Linked DNA regions of Stappia indica. The protein of the gene in region 2 interacts with the protein of the main gene of each other region in a pairwise test. Links are inferred from orthologs where the notes say so. Each region holds a gene or a part of one and is shown on either strand. Other genes may lie near its edges.

Evidence for each region.
Region 1: the proteins of GH266_RS23505 (region 2) and GH266_RS02555 interact in binary tests that used the Escherichia coli proteins (3 or more experiments, as listed by UniProt). The link is inferred for Stappia indica from one-to-one orthologs.

Annotation. Positions count from the first base shown.
Region 1 is NZ_CP046908.1:556,800-562,692, forward strand. Bases 1,293-4,219 are described here. They hold GH266_RS02555 (cysteine desulfurase family protein), read right to left. Parts: upstream 3,403-4,219; coding sequence 2,182-3,402; downstream 1,293-2,181. Other genes in these bases: sufB (Fe-S cluster assembly protein SufB), read right to left, coding at 1,293-2,047; GH266_RS02560 (alpha/beta hydrolase), read left to right, coding at 3,724-4,219. Outside these bases: Fe-S cluster assembly ATPase SufC, read right to left, coding at 1-523; more of sufB, read right to left, coding at 575-1,292; more of GH266_RS02560, read left to right, coding at 4,220-4,380; GH266_RS02565 (HAD family hydrolase), read left to right, coding at 4,507-5,196; GH266_RS02570 (GNAT family N-acetyltransferase), read right to left, coding at 5,229-5,893. UniProt on the Escherichia coli protein: Master enzyme that delivers sulfur to a number of partners involved in Fe-S cluster assembly, tRNA modification or cofactor biosynthesis. Catalyzes the removal of elemental sulfur from cysteine to produce alanine.
Region 2 is NZ_CP046908.1:2,747,743-2,753,571, reverse strand. Bases 1,524-4,386 are described here. They hold GH266_RS23505 (sulfurtransferase TusA family protein), read right to left. Parts: upstream 3,141-4,386; coding sequence 2,907-3,140; downstream 1,524-2,906. Other genes in these bases: GH266_RS12950 (P-II family nitrogen regulator), read left to right, coding at 4,172-4,386; GH266_RS12955 (DUF924 family protein), read left to right, coding at 3,256-3,816; GH266_RS12965 (4a-hydroxytetrahydrobiopterin dehydratase), read left to right, coding at 2,601-2,894; GH266_RS12970 (low molecular weight protein-tyrosine-phosphatase), read right to left, coding at 2,022-2,471; GH266_RS12975 (baeRF12 domain-containing protein), read right to left, coding at 1,524-1,895. Also shown: pyc (pyruvate carboxylase), read left to right, coding at 1-177; GH266_RS12980 (winged helix-turn-helix domain-containing protein), read left to right, coding at 185-1,393; more of GH266_RS12975, read right to left, coding at 1,443-1,523; more of GH266_RS12950, read left to right, coding at 4,387-4,510; GH266_RS12945 (ammonium transporter), read left to right, coding at 4,534-5,829. UniProt on the Escherichia coli protein: Sulfur carrier protein involved in sulfur trafficking in the cell. Part of a sulfur-relay system required for 2-thiolation during synthesis of 2-thiouridine of the modified wobble base 5-methylaminomethyl-2-thiouridine (mnm(5)s(2)U) in tRNA.

The DNA of each region.
Region 1 (5,893 bases), 2.2 Mb from region 2 along the record:
CGGTCTCGTCGAGCACGCAGAGCGAGGGCTGCAGCAGGGCCATCTGCAGGATCTCGGCGCGCTTCTTCTCGCCGCCGGAGAAGCCGACGTTCAGCGGCCGCTTCAGCATGTCCATGGTGATCTGAAGTTCGCCGGCCTTGTCCTTGACCCGCTTCATGAATTCCGGCGTGGACAGCTCTTCTTCGCCGCGCGCCTTGCGCTGCGCGTTGAGCGCCGTCTTCAGGAAGGTCATGGTCGCCACGCCCGGGATCTCGATCGGGTACTGGAAGGCGAGGAAGACGCCCGCGGCGGCGCGCTCGTCCGGCGCCAGCTCCAGGAGGCTCTGGCCGTTGTAGACGATGTCGCCCTCGGTGACTTCGTAGTCGTCCTTGCCGGCGAGGATGTAGGAAAGCGTCGACTTGCCGGAGCCGTTCGGGCCCATGATGGCGTGCACTTCGCCCGGCTTCACGACGAGGTCGATGCCGCGCAGGATCTCGGTGCCGTCTTCGGCGATGCGGGCGTGCAGGTTCTTGATCTCAAGCATGATGATGTCCGTCGGTATTCTGGATGTGCGATGCGAGGCGGTCGGCCGGCGTCAGCCGACCGAGCCTTCGAGCGAAATGGAGATCAGCTTCTGCGCCTCGACGGCGAACTCCATCGGCAGCTGCTGGATCACGTCCTTGACGAAGCCGTTGACGATCAGCGCCACCGCTTCCTCGTCCGACAGGCCCCGCTGCTGGCAGTAGAACATCTGGTCGTCGGAGATCTTCGAGGTGGTCGCCTCGTGCTCGAACACGGCCGTCGCGTTCTTCGACTCGATGTAGGGCACCGTGTGGGCCCCGCAATCCTGGCCGATCAGCAGGCTGTCGCACTGCGTGAAGTTGCGCGCGTTCGACGCCTTGCGATGCGCCGAGACGAGGCCGCGATAGGTGTTCTGCGACTTGCCGGCCGAGATGCCTTTGGAGATGATGCGGCTCGACGTGTTCTTGCCGAGATGGATCATCTTGGTGCCGCTGTCGATCTGCTGGTAACCGTTCGACACCGCGATCGAGTAGAACTCGCCGCGCGAATTGTCGCCGCGCAGGATGCAGGACGGGTACTTCCAGGTGATCGCCGAGCCGGTCTCGACCTGGGTCCAGGAGATCTTGGAGTTCTTGCCCCGGCAGTCGCCACGCTTGGTGACGAAGTTGTAGATGCCGCCCTTGCCTTCCTTGTCGCCCGGGAACCAGTTCTGGACGGTGGAATACTTGATCTCGGCATCATCCAGCGCGATCAGCTCGACCACGGCCGCGTGCAGCTGGTTCTCGTCGCGCTGCGGCGCCGTGCAGCCCTCCAGATAGGAGACGTAGGCGCCCTTCTCGGCGATGATCAGCGTGCGCTCGAACTGGCCGGTGTTCTTCTCGTTGATGCGGAAATAGGTCGACAGCTCCATCGGGCAACGCACGCCCTCCGGCACGTAGACGAAGGATCCGTCGGTGAAGACCGCCGAGTTCAACGTCGCATAGTAGTTGTCGGTGACCGGCACCACGGAGCCGAGATACTTCTTCACCAGCTCGGGATGCTCGCGCAGCGCCTCGGAGATCGAGCAGAAGATGACGCCAGCCTTCTTCAGCTCTTCCTTGAAGGTGGTGACCACCGACACGCTGTCGAACACCGCGTCCACCGCGACGCGGTTCTTCGGCTCGACGCCGGCCAGGATTTCCTGTTCCTGCAGCGGAATGCCGAGCTTCGCGTAGGTCGCCAGCAGCTCCGGGTCGACCTCGTCGAGGCTCTTCGGCCCCGGCGCGGACTTCGGCGCGGAGTAGTAGTAGATGTCGTTGAAATCGATCTTGGGATACTCGACGCGGGCCCAGGTCGGCTCGGTCATCGTCAGCCAGCGGCGATACGCCTCCAGCCGCCACTCCAGCATCCATTCCGGCTCGCCCTTCTTGGCCGAGATGAAGCGGATGATGTCCTCGTTGAGCCCCTTGGGCGCCTTGTCGGACTCGATATCGGTGATGAAACCGTACTTGTACTGATCCACATCGATCGACCGGACGCGGTCGATCGTTTCCTGAACTGCAGGCATGCGTGTCTCCATCCACTGCGGTGTCAAGGACCGCGGGTTGTCGCACTATGTAATGGGCGCGGCCACCGGCCGCCCCCGGGTCTTGGCGGGGGCACAGGCTGCGCCCCCTTTCGGTCTTGCTGGTCCGGATCCCGTCAGGCGGCGCGTCCCGCGCCTGCCTGCCTGATCCGTCCCGATATCCGCCGCCATGCGGCAAGAAACTGTTCGATCTCCTCCGGCGCGGTCTCGCGCCCGAGGCTGATCCTGATGGCGCCCCGCGCCAGGTCCTTGTCTATGCCCATCGCCGACAGCACCGGCGACACGCCGACCTTGCCGCTCGAACAGGCCGACCCGGACGACACCGCGATCCCCTCCAGGTCGAGGGCGATCAGCGCGGTCTCCGCTGCCACGCCCGGCACGGCGAAGCAGCTGGTATTGGCGAGCCGCGGCGCATCGGCGCCGAACACCACCGTGTCAGCCCATATATGGCGAAGCTCGCGCTCCATGCCATCCCGAAGGGCCCGAATTTCATCCCACCCAACCAGTTCCGCCGCGGCCTGTTCCGCTGCGAGGCCGAAACCGGCGATCGCCGCGACATTCTCCGTGCCCGCACGGCGCCAGTTTTCCTGTCCGCCGCCGGTGAGCAAGGGGGCCGGGTGCAACCCTGCCCTGCGCACCACGATCGCACCCGCACCCTGCGGGCCGCCGATCTTGTGGGCCGAGAGCGCCAGGCTGTCGGCACCCCAGGCCTCCATGTCGATGGCGATGCGGCCTGCCGCCTGCACGCCGTCCACATGCAGCACCGCGTCGCTGCCCTTGAGCGCCGCCGAAATCTCGCTCAGCGGCTGCAGCACGCCGGTCTCGTTGTTGGCGGCCATCACCGCCACCAGCACGCTCTCGCCCGCCGCCGTCAGCTCCGCGACCCGCGCGGCAAGCGCCGCCGGATCGACAAGCCCCCGGCCGTCGACCGGCACGCTTTCGCGCGCTTCGGCCGGAAAGCGCCCGCCGGCCGCAACCGAGGGATGCTCGCTCGCCGCAACCAGCAGCCGGGTGAACCGCCGCTCGCCGCGCCCGTCCTTCCAGACCGGCGACAGCGCCGTCACGTTCGCCTCGGTGGCGCCGCAGGTGAAGCTGACCTGCGCGCCCGGAACCCCGCACAGCCGGGCGACCTGCGCCCGCGCCGTCTCGATCGCGCCCCGCGCCCGCCGTCCGGGTCCGTGCACCGAGGACGCATTTCCCGTGCGCATCAGCACGCGGCAGACGAGCTCGGCCACCTGCGGACGCAGAGGCGCCCCGGCATTGTGGTCGAGATAGATGTCCGTCCGTGACGTCATGACCGTCATATGTCTCCGCCGGAACCGCCCTGCCCGGCCCATTCGACCGACAAAACCGCTCCTGACCGCTTCTACCGCGATGCAATTCTTGCAATTCCGCGTGGAGATCGGTTTAAGACATCCCTATATACCACGCTGGCCGGACGGACAGATCGACACGACTGGTCGACCGGGCCGCCGACGTGAACCGGTCGAGATGCGGCACCCGCCGTCAACTTTCGAACGATTCTAAAGAAGTTGTAGGAAGCAGGGCCATCCGAGTCAAGCCGGACTAAGCAATAGCCCTGAGTTTCGCAACCTTTCGCGACCCCGGTACGCGGCAACCGCAGTTAAGGAACGAATACCCCATGAACGAGGTGGTCCATGCCTGAAGTGATTTTCAACGGTCCGGCCGGCCGGATCGAAGGCCGCTTTCAGCCGGCAAAATCGCGGACGGCGCCCATCGCCCTGATCCTGCATCTGCATCCGCAGTTCGGCGGGACGATGAACAACCAGATCGTCTATCAGCTCTATTACATGTTCGCGAAGCGCGGCTTCGCCGTCCTGCGGTTCAACTTCCGCGGCGTCGGGCGCAGCCAGGGCTCCTTCGACCATGGCCAGGGCGAGCTGTCTGACGCCGCTGCCGCGCTCGACTGGGTCCAGACGGTGCATCCCGACGCGCGCTCCTGCTGGATCGCCGGCTTCTCCTTCGGCGCCTGGATCGGCATGCAGCTCCTGATGCGCCGCCCGGAGGTGGAAGGCTTCATCTCCGCCGCCCCGCCGGCCAACCTGCACGACTTCTCGTTCCTGGCGCCGTGCCCCTCCTCCGGCCTCATCGTCCATGGCGATGCCGACAAGGTGGTGCCGTCCAAGGACGTCCAGACTCTGGTCGACAAGCTCAAGACGCAGAAGGGCATCGTGATCGACCACAAGGTCATCCCGGGCGCCAACCACTTCTTCGAGAACCACATGGACGAGCTGATGGCCGAGTGCGGCTCCTATCTCGACAAGCGCCTCGGCGTCACAAGCGAGATCGCCTGACCGCATCGACGGTCTCCAGACCCTTGAAACGCCGGCCCTTTTGGCCGGCGTTTTCGTATTCCCTTCCCCGCCGGCGGCCCGCCCGGCTATAAGCCGCAGCAACCGCCACCACGCAGGACAGCGCCCATGACCACGCCCGCCTCCACGCCCGCTCTGGTCTTCGATCTCGACGGCACCCTGGTCGACACCCGCCACGACCTTGCCGCTGCGCTCAACGCGGTGATGCGCGAGGAAGGCCTGTCCGGCGTCGAGATCGAGACGCTCGGCCACCTGTTCGGCGTCGGCGCCCGGCCGATGATCGCCAAGGCCCTGTGGGCCAACGGCATCCCCGATCCCGATCCGGCCGAGATCGAGCGGCTCTACCTGCGCTTCATCGCCTTCTACACCGCCGACATCGCCGGCCTCAGCCGGCCGTTCCCCGGCATCCACGAGGCGCTGGAGACGGCCCGCAAGGACGGATGGCGGCTGGCCGTGTGCACCAACAAGTCGGAGCCGATCGCCCGCCAGCTGCTGGACCACCTGAAGATGCTGGATCTGTTCGACTCGCTGGTCGGCGGCGACACGTTCGCTCGGCCGAAGCCGGACGCCGCCCCGGTGCTGGGCGCGGTCGAGCGCGCCGGCGCGCGCCTTGCCGGCTCGGTGATGATCGGCGACAGCAAGACCGACATCGACGCGGCCCGCGCCGCCGGCATCCCGGTCGTCGCCGTCACCTTCGGCTACACCGCCGTGCCGGTGCGCGAGCTCTCGCCCGACGCGGTGATCGATCATTTCGACGAGTTGCATCCGGCCCTGGCGGGACTTCCCGGCCTGCGCTGAGCGCGGCACGGTAGGCGAAAAGCTCCGGCCGTTCAGAAGTCGGTCAAAAGCCGCGACCAGCTCTCCGAGGACAGGCCTTCCGCATAAACGAGGTCCTGGTCCAGCGCCCGGTGCAGGGCCGGCAACCGCCCGGCGATGCAGAAGAAGCCGCGGTGGCGGAAACTCATGTGCTTTTGCGCCTGCAGCGCGTGCATGAGGAAGGGCTGGGTCATCCCGCGCGCCTCGCAATAGCCCTGCCGGTCCAGATCGGCCAGCAGCGCGGCAACGCTCTCGCGCTCGCGTCCTTCCAGGCACAGGAGATTGAGCACGCTGGCCCGCCCCCGGCCCACGCCGCAATAGGCGGCGGCACCGACGGTCGCACCGCTCGTGTCGCGCATCAGGGCGAAGTTCAGCGGCCCGAGCGAGGGATTCGCCGCGACCATACGCGACAGCCAGGCGAATTCGGACGGGTCCCAGTCCGGATGGATGCTGAAACGGCCGAACATCGGCCGCGTCTCGACCAGAAACTGCGTTGCGCCCACCTGCTCCACCGTCATGCCGTCCGGCATGTGCGCCACCAGGAGCGGACGATGGCGCCGCGCGCCCTCATCGAGCAGGCCGAGCGGCGACAGCAGCAACGCACCGGCCTCGCCCCGCAGGCTGCGATGCAGGCGCCTTGCGCAGGCGCTCAGAGGGCGGAAGACCCGGCACCATTCCA
Region 2 (5,829 bases):
GCGGTGAAGGCGGGGCAAAGCGTGTCGCCGGGCGATGTGCTGGTGTCCATTGAGGCAATGAAGATGGAGACGGCGCTCCACGCCGACCGGGCCGGCAAGGTGGCCGAGGTGCTGGCGACGCCGGGCCAGCAGGTCGATGCGAAGGACCTGTTGGTCGTCTTCGAGGCGGAAGGCTGACGCGCCGATGGTGCTGAGGATCGACGCTGCCGACTTGCGCCGGGTCTTCCTGCACCTGCAGGGCCTGTCCGATGCTCCCTCGCGGCGCCTCGGACAGGTGGAGCTGTGCGACCTGATCGACCGGCTCGGCTTCGTGCAGGTCGACAGCATCAACACGGTGACGCGCGCTCATCACCAGATCCTGTTCTCCCGCAACCAGACCTACCGCGAAGCGCAGCTGACCCGGCTGTTGGAACGGGACCGGGCGCTGTTCGAGAACTGGACCCACGATGCGGCGGTGATCCCGTCCAGCGCCTATCCCTACTGGCGCCATCGTTTCGCGCGCCAGAAGGAGCGGCTGAAGGCGCGCTGGACCAACTGGCACGGGCACGATTTCCATGAGGAGATCGACCGGGTGCGAGACCACGTGCGGGTGAACGGTCCTTCGCGCGGTCGCGATTTCGACGGAGATCGTGCGCGCAAGGAGCCGGGCTGGTGGAACTGGCAGCCGGGCAAGACGGCGCTCGAGTACCTGTGGCGAACCGGCGAGATCGCGGTGACCGCGCGGGACAATTTCGCCAAGGTCTACGATCTGTCGGAGCGGGTGATCCCGCGCGAGCATTTCGAGCAGGACGTCAGCTACGACGCCTTTGTCGACTGGGCATGCCGCGAGGCCCTGCTGCGGCTGGGCGTCGGGACGTCCGGCGAGATCGCCGCCTTCTACGATCTCGTTTCGCCGAGCGAGGCGAAGGCCTGGTGCGCGCGTGAAGCCGGCAGGACGATCCTGCCGGTGGAGATTGATTTCGGGCCCGGCCAGCCGAAGCGCGCGAGCGTTGCGCGGCCGGATATTGTCTCCCTGCTTGAGGAGGCTCCGGAGCCGCCGGCGCGAATCCGCGCCTTGAGCCCGTTCGATCCCGTGTTGCGGGACCGCAAGCGTGCCGAGCGCCTGTTCGGCTTCTTCTACCGGATCGAGGTTTTCGTGCCGGCGCCCAAGCGCACCTACGGCTACTACGTCTATCCGTTGATGGAGAAGGACCGGATGATCGGCCGGGCCGACCTGATCTGCCGGCGCGCGGAAGGGGAACTGCTCGTGACGGCGTTCTGGCCGGAGCCGGGGGTGCGGCTCGGCGAAGGGCGGCTCGCCCGTCTCGAGGCGGAGTTCGCCCGCATGGCGCGCTTCACCGGCATGGAGCGGGTGGTTTTCGCCGACGGCTGGCGGCGCGAGCCCGCAGGCTGACGCGCCGCTGCTGTCGCTATCGGTTCTTACCCGATTAGTTCTTGCCCGATCAGTTCTTGGTGGAGAGGATCCGCTCGATCTCGTCCGGCGGATGGCCCGTCAGCGTCTTGTCGACCTCGGCAACGACGCGGCTTGCCACTTCCTTGTGGAAGGCCTTGCGCAGGTCGCCGAGAGTTCCCGGAGGAGCAACCACGATGAGCTTGGAGAAGTGGCCCTTGTGCGCCTCCTTGTAGAGCGTGTCGGCGATGCGGCTGGCGAAGCGGTGCTTCTCGATCATGTGCCAGTCGGTGGGCTCCATGGCGCTGCGATGCGGGCCGGGGCCGTCACTGCGCCGTCCGGGCGCGTCCGTTCCCTGATCCGCGGTTGACGGATTGTCCTGCTCCAGGACCCTGAGGACCTCGAGATTGGGGTAATCCGCGTCGCCCTGGTTGCGGAAGAACAGTGCCTTCTCGCCATCTCCGACCAGAACCCAACTGTCGTGCTCGATGCGCAGACCGCTCATCGCAGGCCTCCTTTCGTGACGTGTCGGTCCGTTCATTCGGTGGCCGGCCGTTTGCCGACCCTGAACGGGATCCCCGCCCCAGGAGACACGTAGGTACGCGGACCCGCGGTTTGAATGGGTGCGACGTCAGGGGCGTTCAGAAAGTTCGGCGACAAGGGCGACGCACCCCTCGTCCAGCATGCGAAACACGTGGTCGAACCCTTCCGGCCCGCCGTAATAGGGATCGGGCACGTCGCGGCCGAGAAAGCGCCGGACTTCGGCCCGCGATCCGGCAGGCGCGCGGGCGCGAAGCTCGGCGAGATTGGCCGCATCCATGGCCAGGATGATGTCGAAGGTCTTGAAGTCGGCTGTCGTCACCTGGCGCGCGCGCTGGCCCGTCAGGTCGATGCCGTTGCGGGCGGCGACCGCGATGGAGCGCGGATCCGGCGTCTTGCCTGTGTGCCAGGCAGCCGTGCCGGCACTGTCGACCGAGACGGCGTGCTCGAGACCGGCGGCCCGGATGCGGTGGCGGAGAATACCCTCGGCCAGCGGTGAGCGGCAGATGTTGCCAAGGCAGACGAACAGGATCGCGGTCACTCATCCTCCTTGCCGGTCGGAGGTCTCTCCGGCGGTCGTTTTGATCGGGCGGTTGTCATGCATCGCCAGGCGTGGTCCCTTTGCAGAAGCGCGTGAATGCGTGCCTCGCCACACTTGCAGGAGATTGCCATGACCGAAAAGCTGTCGCCGGAGGCCCGGGCCGATGCTCTTGCCGGGTTGCCGGACTGGCGCGAGGTGGATGGGCGCGATGCGATCACCCGGACCTTTGCGTTCAAGGATTTCAACGAGGCCTTCGGCTTCATGACGCGGGTCGCCTTGGTCGCCGAGAAGCTGAACCACCATCCCGAATGGTCCAATGTGTACCGGACGGTGGAAGTCGTCCTGTCGACCCATGATGCCGGCGGCCTCACCGATCTCGACATCCGGCTTGCACGGAAGATGGATGCGTTTGCGCAGGGGTGACCGGCGCACGCTTCAGGCGCGTTCCAGCAGGAAGACGTGGACCTCGTCGCCGTCTGTCTCGCGCGAGATCAGCTTGTGTCCGGCCTCCTGGCAGAAATGCGGGATGTCGATGACGGACATCGGATCGGTGGACAGCACGCGCACTCGTGCACCTGCCGTCAGCCCGGCGATGGCCTTGCGGGTCTTGAGGACCGGCAGCGGGCATTTCAGCCCCTTGAGATCCAGTTCCAGATCAACCTTGTCCAATGTGCGCTCCCCGCCGATATGAGGGACAGGCCGGCTCGGCGCCGGCGCGACCCCAGCTTTTCGCCCGTCCCAGGCCTGTGGCCGGGTGGGCGGATTTTCAAACAGACAGGAGAATATGCCCGTGACCAGCAGCGGCAAGCCCGAGGCGATCGACATTCTGGATTTCTGGTGGACGGCGGGGCCCGCAAGGTGGTTCGCCCGCGACGATGGCTTCGACGCGAAGATCCGGGAGAATTTTGCTCCGCTTGTCGAGCAGGCCCGGGACGGGGCACTGGACGGCTGGGCCGAGACACCGCATGGCGCGCTCGCCCTGCTTCTTCTGCTCGACCAGTTTCCGCGCAACCTGTTTCGCGGCGATGCGTTGGCCTTTGCTTCGGACGCCAGGGCACGGCGCATTGCGGGAACCGTGCTTGCCCAGGGCTTCGACCGTGCATTCCCGAAGGCGGCGCGCCCCTTCTTCTACCTGCCTTTCGAGCACTCCGAGGATATGGCGGACCAGGAACGCAGCGTCGACCTGTTCCGCCGTCTCGGCGACGAGCAGTCCTATCTCTACGCCCTGATCCATCTGGACGTGATCCGGCGGTTCGGCCGCTTCCCCCATCGCAATGCGGCACTGGGACGTGAGAGCACGCCCGCGGAAGCGGCCTTTCTGGAGGACGGCGGGTTCAGCGCCTGAGCCGCCTGCCTAAAACTTGTGCACATAATTTAGCCACATTCGCTCGTCGGGTGTGGCTATTTTTTGTGCAGACAGGCCAGCCCCGAAAGGCCCTGCCTGCCTCATCGGGGGCAGCATCTCAGGCGATATCCATCCATTTGTATTTGTTCACTTTTCCAGCTCTTTCGAGAGTGGGTTTCGGTGTGTTTTTGCGCCGCAACACGAGTTGGCACGCTCCTTGATACTTGAGAACCGCGTTAATCGGATCGCCCGGTTGTCAGGCCCTGCCGGCAACCTCCGGTCCGCCAAATCCAGCCGAAACGCGCCTGCCGCAACGGGCCGGGGAAGCGAAGCAGGGAAAGGAACGGAAGCGAGCATGAAAATCGTGATGGCCATCATCAAGCCGTTCAAGCTCGACGAGGTGCGCGACGCCCTCACGAGCATCGGCGTTCAGGGACTGACGGTAACCGAGGTCAAGGGCTACGGGCGGCAGAAGGGGCACACCGAAATCTATCGCGGCACCGAGTATGCCGTGAGCTTCCTGCCCAAGTTGAAGATCGAGGTCGCGGTCACCTCGGAGCTTGCCGACAAGGTGGTGGAGGCGATCGCCAGCGCCGCCAAGACCGGCCAGATCGGCGACGGCAAGATCTTCGTCTACGCGCTCGACCAGGTTCAGCGCATCCGCACCGGCGAAACCGACGCCACCGCGCTTTGATCCATTCGAGCAGGGGAATTCCAATGAAAGCAACTCTCAAACTTGCCGGAACGGCCTCGCTTGCGCTTCTCGCGGCGGCTGGTGCGGCTCTCGCGCAGGATACGGCGGCGGCTCCCGAGGCGCCCCAGTATGCGCTGGCCTCGGAGACGGCCTACATCTTCAACACGCTGCTGTTCCTTCTCGGCGGCTTCCTGGTCATGTGGATGGCGGCCGGTTTCGCCATGCTCGAGGCCGGCATGGTGCGGGCCAAGAACGTCTCCATGCAGTGCCTGAAGAACATCACGCTGTACTCGATCGCCGGTCTGATGTTCTGGATCACCGGCTATAACCTCATGTATACCGGCGTCGACGGCGGCTACATCGGCTCCTTCGGTCCGTATGCCTTCGATGCGGTCGGCGGCAACGCCCTCGACACGGGCTATTCGACCGCTTCCGACTGGTTCTTCCAGATGGTGTTCTGCGCCACCACGGCCTCGATCGTCTCCGGCACGCTGGCCGAGCGCATCAAGCTGTGGCCCTTCCTTGCCTTCACCGTCGTCCTGACCGGCTTCATCTATCCGGTCGCCGGCTCGTGGGAGTGGGGTGCGGGCTGGCTCGACGGCATGGGCTTCTCGGACTTCGCCGGTTCCACGCTCGTCCACTCGGTCGGCGGCTGGGCGGCGCTCGCCGGTGCCCTCGTGCTCGGTGCGCGTACCGGCAAGTACACGGCCAATGGCGTGCACCCGATGCCCGGCTCGTCCATGCCGCTGGCAACCCTCGGCACGTTCATCCTGTGGCTCGGCTGGTTCGGCTTCAACGGCGCCTCGCAGCTTGCCATGGGCACGATCGGCGATGTGACGGACATCTCGCGCATCTTCGCCAACACCAACATGGCGGCTGCCGCCGGCGTGGTCGTGGCCGTGATCCTGACGCAGGTTCTGTACAAGAAGGTCGACGTGACGATGGCCCTGAACGGCGCCCTTGCCGGTCTGGTCTCGATCACCGCGGAGCCGCTTGCTCCGTCCGTCTGGCAGGCCGTGTTCATCGGCGCCGTCGGCGGCGTGATCGTCGTCTTCACCGTGCCGCTGCTCGACAAGCTGAAGATCGACGACGTCGTTGGTGCCATCCCGGTCCACCTTGTGGCCGGCATCTGGGGCACGCTGATCGTGCCGCTGTCCAACAGCGATGCGTCCTACTCGGTCCAGATCATCGGCATCGTCGCCTATGGCGTCTTCACCTTCGTGATCAGCCTGGTCGTCTGGATGATCCTGAAGTCGACGATCGGCATCCGCGCGTCGGCCGAGGAAGAGGCCCTTGGTCTCGACAAGGCCGAGGTCGGC